DNA from 2 places in the Candidatus Protofrankia californiensis genome. Region 1 is predicted to be linked to the other one. Evidence: riboswitches for the same ligand, from Rfam matches in the RefSeq annotation. Region 1 holds a riboswitch; the other holds the start of a gene.
What was found. A riboswitch is a leader RNA that binds a small molecule or an ion and turns the genes downstream of it on or off. The one in region 1 is predicted to bind cyclic di-AMP.
Positions count from the first base shown of each region.

Region 2: another riboswitch for cyclic di-AMP. It lies ahead of DD1DGNOD_RS03235 (transglycosylase family protein); the one in region 1 lies ahead of DD1DGNOD_RS31210 (C40 family peptidase).

Region 1 covers NZ_CAAAFT010000278.1:4,382-8,610, reverse strand. The annotation lists partial or broken gene DD1DGNOD_RS29530 (transketolase-like TK C-terminal-containing protein) at 1-675, shown strand, start outside; gene DD1DGNOD_RS27100 (hypothetical protein) at 702-848, shown strand; gene DD1DGNOD_RS15150 (cold-shock protein) at 940-1,368, shown strand; cyclic di-AMP (ydaO/yuaA leader) riboswitch at 2,014-2,175, shown strand; gene DD1DGNOD_RS31210 (C40 family peptidase) at 2,178-2,909, shown strand; gene DD1DGNOD_RS15140 (peptidoglycan-binding protein) at 3,383-4,096, shown strand.
Region 2 covers NZ_CAAAFT010000058.1:4,175-8,403, forward strand. The annotation lists gene DD1DGNOD_RS03225 (ATP-binding protein) at 1-1,346, opposite strand, end outside; gene DD1DGNOD_RS03230 (DUF3151 domain-containing protein) at 1,462-1,896, opposite strand; gene DD1DGNOD_RS03235 (transglycosylase family protein) at 2,109-2,840, opposite strand; cyclic di-AMP (ydaO/yuaA leader) riboswitch at 2,846-3,010, opposite strand; gene DD1DGNOD_RS03240 (transglycosylase family protein) at 3,529-4,229, opposite strand, start outside.

The sequences.
Region 1 (4,229 bases):
GAGCTCCCCGTCATCCACGTGTTCACCCATGACTCCATCGGGGTCGGGGAGGACGGGCCGACGCACCAGCCGGTCGAGCAACTCGCCTCGCTGCGGGCCATCCCCGGCCTGCTGGTGATCCGTCCCTGCGACGCCAACGAGGTTGCGCAGGCGTGGCGGGTCGTCATGGGTCTGCGGCGGGAGCCGGCCGCGCTCATCCTGAGCCGGCAGGCGTTGCCGACGCTGGACCGGACCCGTTACGCTGCCGCGTCCGGGCTTGCCCGTGGGGGCTACGTCCTCGCCGATGCCCCCGACGGCGATCCCGAGATGATCCTGATCGGCACCGGCAGTGAGGTGCACCTGGCCCTGGCCGCCTACGAGGAGCTGACCGCGCAGGGTGTGCGCGCCCGCGTGGTCAGTCTGCCGTGCTGGGAGCTGTTCGACCGGCAACCCGCGCAGTACCGCGACCAGGTGCTGCCACCGTCGGTCCGCGCGCGCGTCGTGGTCGAACAGGCCTCCACGCTCGGATGGGAACGGTACGCGGGCACCGACGGGGCGATCATCGGTATGCAGACCTTCGGCGCGTCCGCCCCGCTACGGGCGTTGCAGACCAAGTTCGGGTTCACTTCGCAGGCGGTCGTCAGCGTCGCCAAGCAGTGCCTTGCCGCCGTCCACACGTTCCGCGATCCGGCGTAGATCTCAGGGCCACGAGCGCGAAAAGCATGATCGCGTTTCCGGTGGCCTGCCGGCCACCGGGGCACGCCGCGCTGGGAGCCGGTCAGATGGTTGACGAGTCGCCCCTGGCCGGCTCCGGGCGTTTCCTCGATCACTTCTTGTCGATCATTGTTGTGGTTCGCGTGTCGGCTTGACCTGACCATGCGCAACTGGGAGTGTGAGTAAACCTCATGGTTGGGGGGTGTTGGAGCTAAGCTGGCACAGAGGTTCTCTACAGGGGTAGACGTGGTGGGTACTGGTAGGATTTTGCGTTTCGACGGAATTCGTGGCTACGGTTTTATAGCGCCCGATGCCGGTGGCGACGATATTTTCATACACGCGAACGATCTTCAGGATGAGAAACACCTGTTCCAGCCCGGAACGCTGGTGGAGTTCGAGGCGGAGGAAAGCGACAGGGGCCCGAAGGCGTCGGTTGTCCGCCTTGTCCGTCGGGTTCCGGCCCGCCCGTTGCTGTCGCATTCCGAAAGCACGAACGTCGGGCGCTCGGGTACTGACGACGACGAGATGTGCGACGTCCTCACTATCGGGGAGTTCCGGCACCTGCTGACAGAGACGCTTATCGAATCGGTACCGACCCTGACCGGCAGTCAAATACACCAGATACGGCAGCGGCTTACCAGCCTCGCACAGGCGCGTGGCTGGGTCGAATCCTGATCGGTTCGAACGGCGCTGGTACCGGCGAAGGCGGTGATCTCCCGCTTCGCGGTGATCCACGTGCGCTACTGACCACGCTGTGCGCACGGGTTGATTCGTAATGCTGTATCCGCGTGCTCGCCCGTCTGCTCGTCCGCAGACGGGCACGCCGGTAGGTAAGCCGATGGATACCGCGGTTTCATATTTTCGCTTTTGATCTGTATTGATCTCGATCCATATGGGTGTTCCGGCCGCAACGGCCCACCGGCGCCCGCCCTGCCGGGATCCTGAAGCTGCCCGCCGGGGGAGGCGGGATACCCCGTGGACGGATATCCGTGGACGCGGGCCCGCGCGGGACCGGATCGCACGGTGGCAGAGGAACACGGTGGCAGAGAAAAATGTCGTTGCCGGTCTGCGCCGGGTGCTTCACGATACGCACCGGAGGACTCCGGCAATGGTGCGCAGCCCCGCCACGCTGCGGCTCACCGGTGTCGTCCTGGCAGCTGCCCTGAGACGGCTTGTGCAAATGATACGCAGGGTAAGCATTTTGCGCCGACATGCCGAGAAAACTGCTACTTGCGACTACCGAAAGTAGTTCGCTACGTTGGCCGAGCTCTCAACGGCACCGGACCACACGCCGAGTTCTGTCCATGGTCCGGCGTCTCCAACTAGTAATCGCCAGGACAGAAGCGGGGGACCCACCTTCCGCCGGATGTCGCCACCGCGGCGCCGTCCTTGGGGTGAAGTCGGCTGCGCGTTCCCGCGCGCCGACCGGGCTTCCCGGCCCGAACCCGACAGCTAACCTCGCAGGCGTATGGGAAGGATCATCGTTGCCTGCATATCAGGTGAATTCAGGTTCGGCTGCCGTAAAACATCCCAGGCGGGGTCGTCATCGCGCGCGGACGACCCGGTCCACCCTTGGCCGGATATCGGCACGTACGGCGGTTGCCGCCGCGGCCACCGGAACCGTGGCCCTCTCCGGTCTGGCCGCCCCGGCCTGGGCGAACGACCGGGGGCTGGAGGCCAACGGGGCCAACGGGGCCAACGGGGTCAACGGGGCAGGCTGGGCCGACGCCGCCACGACCACTGTGGCCGGTGTCCGACCGGCCACCTTCACGATCACTCCGGCCACCTGGTCGGCGACCTCGTCGCCGGCTGCCGCCACGGGGGCGGTGTCGGCGCAACCGGTGAGTTTTTCGACGTCCTCCAGCAGCTTCGGGGCGAAGGTCGTCTATCTGGCGTCGAAGCAGGCTGGCAAGCCGTATGTGTGGGGCGCCGAGGGCCCGCGGGCATTCGACTGCTCCGGCCTCGTCCGCTACGTCTACAAACAGCTCGGCCGCAGTATTCCGCGGGTGTCCAATGCCCAGTACGGTGCCTCCCAGAAAATACCGAAGAGTGCCAAGCAGCCCGGTGACCTCATCTTTTTCGGTCGGCCGGGAAGTATCCATCACGTGGGGATCTACGCGGGGAACGGAATGATGTGGGCCGCCCCGCACAGCGGAGCCGTGGTCAGGCTCCAGAAGGTCTACACCAACAACTACCTGGTAGGTCGTATCAGGTGAGACCGCTGCCCCGGGTGAGCAGTCCCGGGCATTTTGTCACCCCGAACCGGTAACGCAGGGAATTGCGAACCGGTAACGCCGTGAGTTGTTTTTCTGTCGGTATCCGGCAGCCATTTCCTGAGCCCCGAACGAGTCCTGTAGCGGACGTCGAGAAAGCACGTCACCTTCGGTTCGCATGGCCCGAAATAATGGCCTGAACGAATGGTTCGCATGGCCTGAAAAGTTGGCCTGAACAGTTGGCCTGAACGGTGCCTGCCCGTCGTCCGGAACAAGGCTGGACGACCCTGGTGACGGCGTGCTCGACGCTGGAAACGGTGTACCGGTACCGCTACCGGAAGAAACAGTACGGGCCGCTTCAACGATACCTTTAGGTGAGATGTCTGAGTATGGCCAAAGGAAAACATAGGAAGCAGAGTCGGTGCACCGGCGCCGCATTAGCAACCACTGTTGGGCTCATCGGAACAGCGGCTGGAATGATGCTGACTGCGGCCCCGGCCGGCGCGAGTCCGGCGTCCGCTTCCGCCATCGTTCCCGACGCGACCATCGCCCGTGTCGGCATGAACGCGGGACTGCCCAGCTGCCAGGGGGTGCCGCTGAGCACCTGGGTGGCGGTGGCTCTCGCGGAGTCCGGTGGCAACGCCAAAGCGCGTAACCCGCGCGGCGAGGACTCCCGCGGACTCTGGCAGATCAACGTGCGGGCCCACGCGAGCTGGCTGGCGGGCCGGAACCTGTTCGATCCGGCCACCAACGCGTGGGCGGCGAAGAAGGTGTGTGAAAGCCAGGGTGTGCGTGCGTGGGGTGCCTACACCAACGGTTCCTACCGCCGCTATCTGACGCGGGGGAATGCTGCCGCGGCCGCTGTGAGCACCCGCCCGACGACCACACGGGTATCACGACCGAGCACTCCGGTCCCGCCTGTCACCGGGATCCACTACACCAACAGGGACTGTTCGGCCCCATCGTCCGGTGGTCAGTCCGGTGTGGCCATAAGAAACGGAAGTCGCCTGCGTACCGAGGTCGTCAGGATACAGCGACGGTTGGCCGACCTCGGATATTCTCTTGCCGTCGACGGGAAATTCGGCCCGCAGACCACCAGGGTGGTGAAGGAATACCAGCGACAGCACGTACTTGCAGTTGACGGTATAGTCGGCGCACGCACTCACGCCCGGCTGTTCCCGTGCGGCTGACGGTTTCGTGTGATTGACAATATGTGATTGAAAATGTGGAATTGACAATTCCGTTGTCCGTGGCCGACCCGTCGTCTGCTCCGGCCCGGCTGACCGGTCGGTCAGCCGGGCCGGAGCAGACGGACAACGGGCA
Region 2 (4,229 bases), on a different contig from region 1:
TCCGTTGCCCGCCGGCCGTCACCGTCCTGTGGTCCGGTGCCATCGGCATCCAGATGATCTTCCGTGGGCAGGTGGGGCCCCAGGGCACGGATCTTCTCCTGGAGGCCGGCAGCCAGCCGCCGGCCGTCGACGCTTCGCGTCCACTTCGCCTCCCCGGCAAGCACAGGATGTCGGTCTCGGCCGGCCAGTACGACCGCGTCGATCTCGTCCCGGCCGCCGGTGCCCCAGTAGGGTCCGACCGCGACGATGTCCGGTCCCAGCGAACCCGCGACGGCCAGCCGTCGCAGATGCTCCCGGAACGACTCCTCCCAGGGAGCGCCGAAATGGTCGTCAAGGCTTTTGAGCAGCACGGGTAGCAGTGCTTCCCCGAGACCGCGGTCGATCTCGGGGCGGAACCGGGAAAGTATTCCGAGATAGAAGGCGAGAAAGTTGTCGGCGATCCGGTAGACACGGCGCCGGCTGCGAGGAGTGTCGGTCACTGGCATGATTCGCTCAACGAGCCGTAGTTCGATGAGCCGGTCCAGGGTGCGCGCCGGTTCGGCCCGGATGTAGTCCTTAATCTCGTTGTACTGCGTACGGCCCGAGGCGATGGCGTGTAGTACCGCCGCCGGATGTTCGCCGTGCTCCACTTCGGTCGCCAGCACAAGCTGTCCCTCTGTGAGCAGGGATGCGCCGGGTCGGCAGGCCAGCCGCAGCAGGTTGTCGGTGATGCCCGCATCCTGATCCCACCACGACAGGTACAGCGGTACCCCGCCGACCAACCCGTACACGAATGCCCGGTCGGCCGGCGTGAGCCCGGGCAGCATCAACGCGGCCTCGTTCGGGCGGAAGGGATGCAGCGACAGCGACAGGTCGAATCGGCCGTAGAGCGGCGCCCGCTGTTCCTGTAGCGCGGTCATGTGCCGCACCGCCGACCCGCACAGCAGCAGCCGCAACTTGGTCCTACCCGCGGCGCGGTCGAGGAAGGCCCGCAGCACTCCTGGAAGATCCGGTGAGGTTGCGACAATCTCCGGGAACTCGTCCAGGACGACGAGAAGCGGCTCGTGCTCCGCTGTCGCGGCCAGGTCGTCGAGTGCGTCGTCCCAATCGGAGTATGGGCGCGCGAGCAGGTCCCGGAACCGCCCGGGGACGCCGTCCACGACCTGGCGGGACAACTGCGCCAGCTCGCCCGAGGCCGCGCGGCCGGCACCAGTGTGGAAAACCGACCGCCGTCCGGCGGCGAAGCGGTGTAGCAGGGCGGTCTTGCCGACTCTGCGCCGTCCCCATACCACTGCTGGCCGTGGGTCGGTCGAGGCCCACCAGCGTTCCAGCGCTGCAAGCTCTTCGGTGCGATTGACGAACGCCATCCGCCTCTACTCACGTCGCGTGCTACTTACATCATCTGTAACTTACGTCGGATGCTAGTAGGCTGCCGGCAAGCCACGGGTGTTCCGGCGGGGTGGCGTGCCGTTCGCGAGCGGCTCAGATGTCCTTGACTCCCAGGATGTCGGCCACTTCGGGGTCGCTGTCGGCGAGGAAGTCACGACAGCGGGTGGCCTCCTCGGTCTCGCCGATTGCGCTGGCTGCGCGGCCCAGTGCCGCGAGTGCTCGAAGGAAGCCCCGGTTGGGTTCGTGGGACCAGGGAATCGGCCCGTGTCCTCGCCAGCCCGCGCGGCGTAGCTGATCGAGGCCACGGTGGTACCCGGTCCTGGCATAGGCATAGCTGGCCACCGGGTTGCCGGCATCGAAAGAGCGTTCGGCAAGCGTTGCCCAGGCGAGACTGGAGTCGGGGAAACGCCCTGCGACCGTCTCCGGGTCCTCGCCGGTACCCAGCGCCTTTGCTGCGGCGGGATCGAGGGTGAGCTTCGTTGGCGGCGGGCCGCCGAGCAGGTCCGATCGTCCGGATGAGGTTGTCATGGGGTCCATCCTGCCCGGTCCGATCGGCTTCACGTTCGGCCTGCGGGGGAATCCGTCAGGCGATGGACCTGCCGGGAGGGGGTGGGCCGGCAGGTCCATCACATGATCGGGGTCCGAGGGTGGTGGAGCACCGGACGGCGACCGGGCGGAACACGATCGGATCACCTGTGATCTTTTAGCCACGAAATATCACATGATGTACATCTTGTGTGTCACAGGACGGTTGGGTTGGTGACGGTGACGTCCCAGAGGTTCTTGCCGACCACGCCGGCCTTGCCGTCGTCCACCCGAGTCAGATAGGAGTAGAGCGATGCCAGACCCTGGGACTCCCGCCCGAAACGTCCGTCCACCTGGAGAATGAACTTCTTCTGGCGCATCTCGCTCTGCCAGACATAGGCGTCGGGGCGGACCTCGCCGGACAGAGCGCTGGACAGCGTCGTTCCGGTGAAGTCCGCCGAGTCCAGCAGGGCCTTGGCGCGATCCAGCGTCATCGCCGGTTGTGCCGGAGTGATCGCGCGCTCTATCGCACCGGCACTGGACGTGCCAGCGGACGACGACGGTGCCGGGCCGTTGCGGGTCAGGCCCATCTTGGCCGCGCAGGACGGCCACGGGGACCAGCCGCGGGAGTTGTAAAGCTTGTAGGCGGCCTCGTCCTGGAGCGCCGACGGCGCGTCGCTGGGTAGACCGGAGTAACCCAGACCGCGCCAGGTCCCGGTGTCGAACTGGTAGGCGCCGTAGTAGCCGTTGCCGGTGTTGATCCGATAGTTGCCGCCGGACTCGCACTGACGGAGCTTGGCGAAGTCGTCCGCGGTTGCGGCACCTGCGGGTGCGGCCGTGACAGCCAGACCGCTGCCCACGAGTGCTGTTACGGCACCGGTGGTACGCAGGACCTTCATGACGGTGGAGGGATGCTGCGGGGCGCGGTGCCTGCCACCAGACGGCATGTGGGTCGGTCCTTCCCGTCGCCTACGAGGTGAGCTGTCGGGTGCGGGCGGGAACAAGCCCGGCCGGTAGCGCTGATGGGCGCTGCCGGCTTTACCCCAAGGACTCCGTGTGCGGACGTCCGGATGTTGGTTCCCCCGCTCCTGTCCTTGTGGCTCCGCGGTAGATCGTGCCGTACCGGACGGGGACAGGATTCGGCGTCCGTCCGGGCGGCCTCACCGATCCGGTGAGTGGGAAGAACTCTAGCGAGTCTGGCTCTATCGAAGCAAATCGGGGTGTCGGATGAACTACACCCACGTGACTCCTATCACCCGAATGGGCTAAACACCTTGAACAAGTGACTCTACCTGGCGATCCGGACCTCTCTGTGACAGGGTCGTCTTCTTCAGATTTTATAACTTAAAGTGATAAATTCAGTCTTATCCGTATTTCTGGTTGCGCTGACTGTCACCTCTCAAGTGCTCTGGGGAGCAGGACCGCCCGGATCGGTCCCTGGGCCTCTCGGATCGGCTTCCGGACCTCTCAGACGGGCTTCGCCGATCCGGGAGGGACCTCGGATCCGGGCAGGGACCTCGAGTGCGAAGCGATCGTGATCGCGCTGTCTGCGGTCCTCCAGCGCGATCCGCCGCGTGCCTGACCACGGGCGAGCCGGCGGCTGTCGGTCAGGTGAGCCGCCGGCTGTCGGGTCGTTCAGGCGAAGGTGGCCGCCCGGGTCCGTGGGCCGCAGATGCCGTCCACCCGCAGGCCCTTCGAACCCTGCAGAAGGCCGGCCGCAAAAGCCGACTGGGGGCCGTAGCGACCGTCGATCAAGATCTTGTAACCGAGCGCGTTCATCTGGAGCTGCCAGGCTCGTACGTCCGATCGCACCTGATGGATCAGCCCGGTGGTGAACAACGTGCTGTCCGGGGCGTCCAACAGGCTCTCCGCGCTCTGGCGCACCACCAAGCGTCGGGTGCGGGTCGAGTCGGACGGCGAGCTCGGGCTCGCCGACCCCGCGCCGGACGAGCTGGCGTCTGCCGCAAGTTGGTCGGCGCCCATCCCCTGGCCGCAGATCGGCCACTGGCCGAAGCCGGATCGGACAGCCAGTCTCAGCGCGGCCTCGTCCTGGGTGGCTGGAGAGGCGCCGCTGGGCAGCCCCGTGTAGCCGAGACCCTGCCAGGTGCTCAGGGCGAACTGGTAGGCACCGTAGTAACCGTTGCCGGTGTTGACGGTGTAGTTCCCGCCTGACTCGCACTGGCGGAGCTCCGCCCATGTGGTGGCGGCGCTTGCGGGCTGTGACATCACGATGCTTCCGCCCACCGCGGCGACCAGGGCGGGAGCGACCACCAGCGCTCGGGCGCCCATCCGAGCCCGGCCGGTTCCGTGATGTCGACTGCGAGAACGTGCACTGG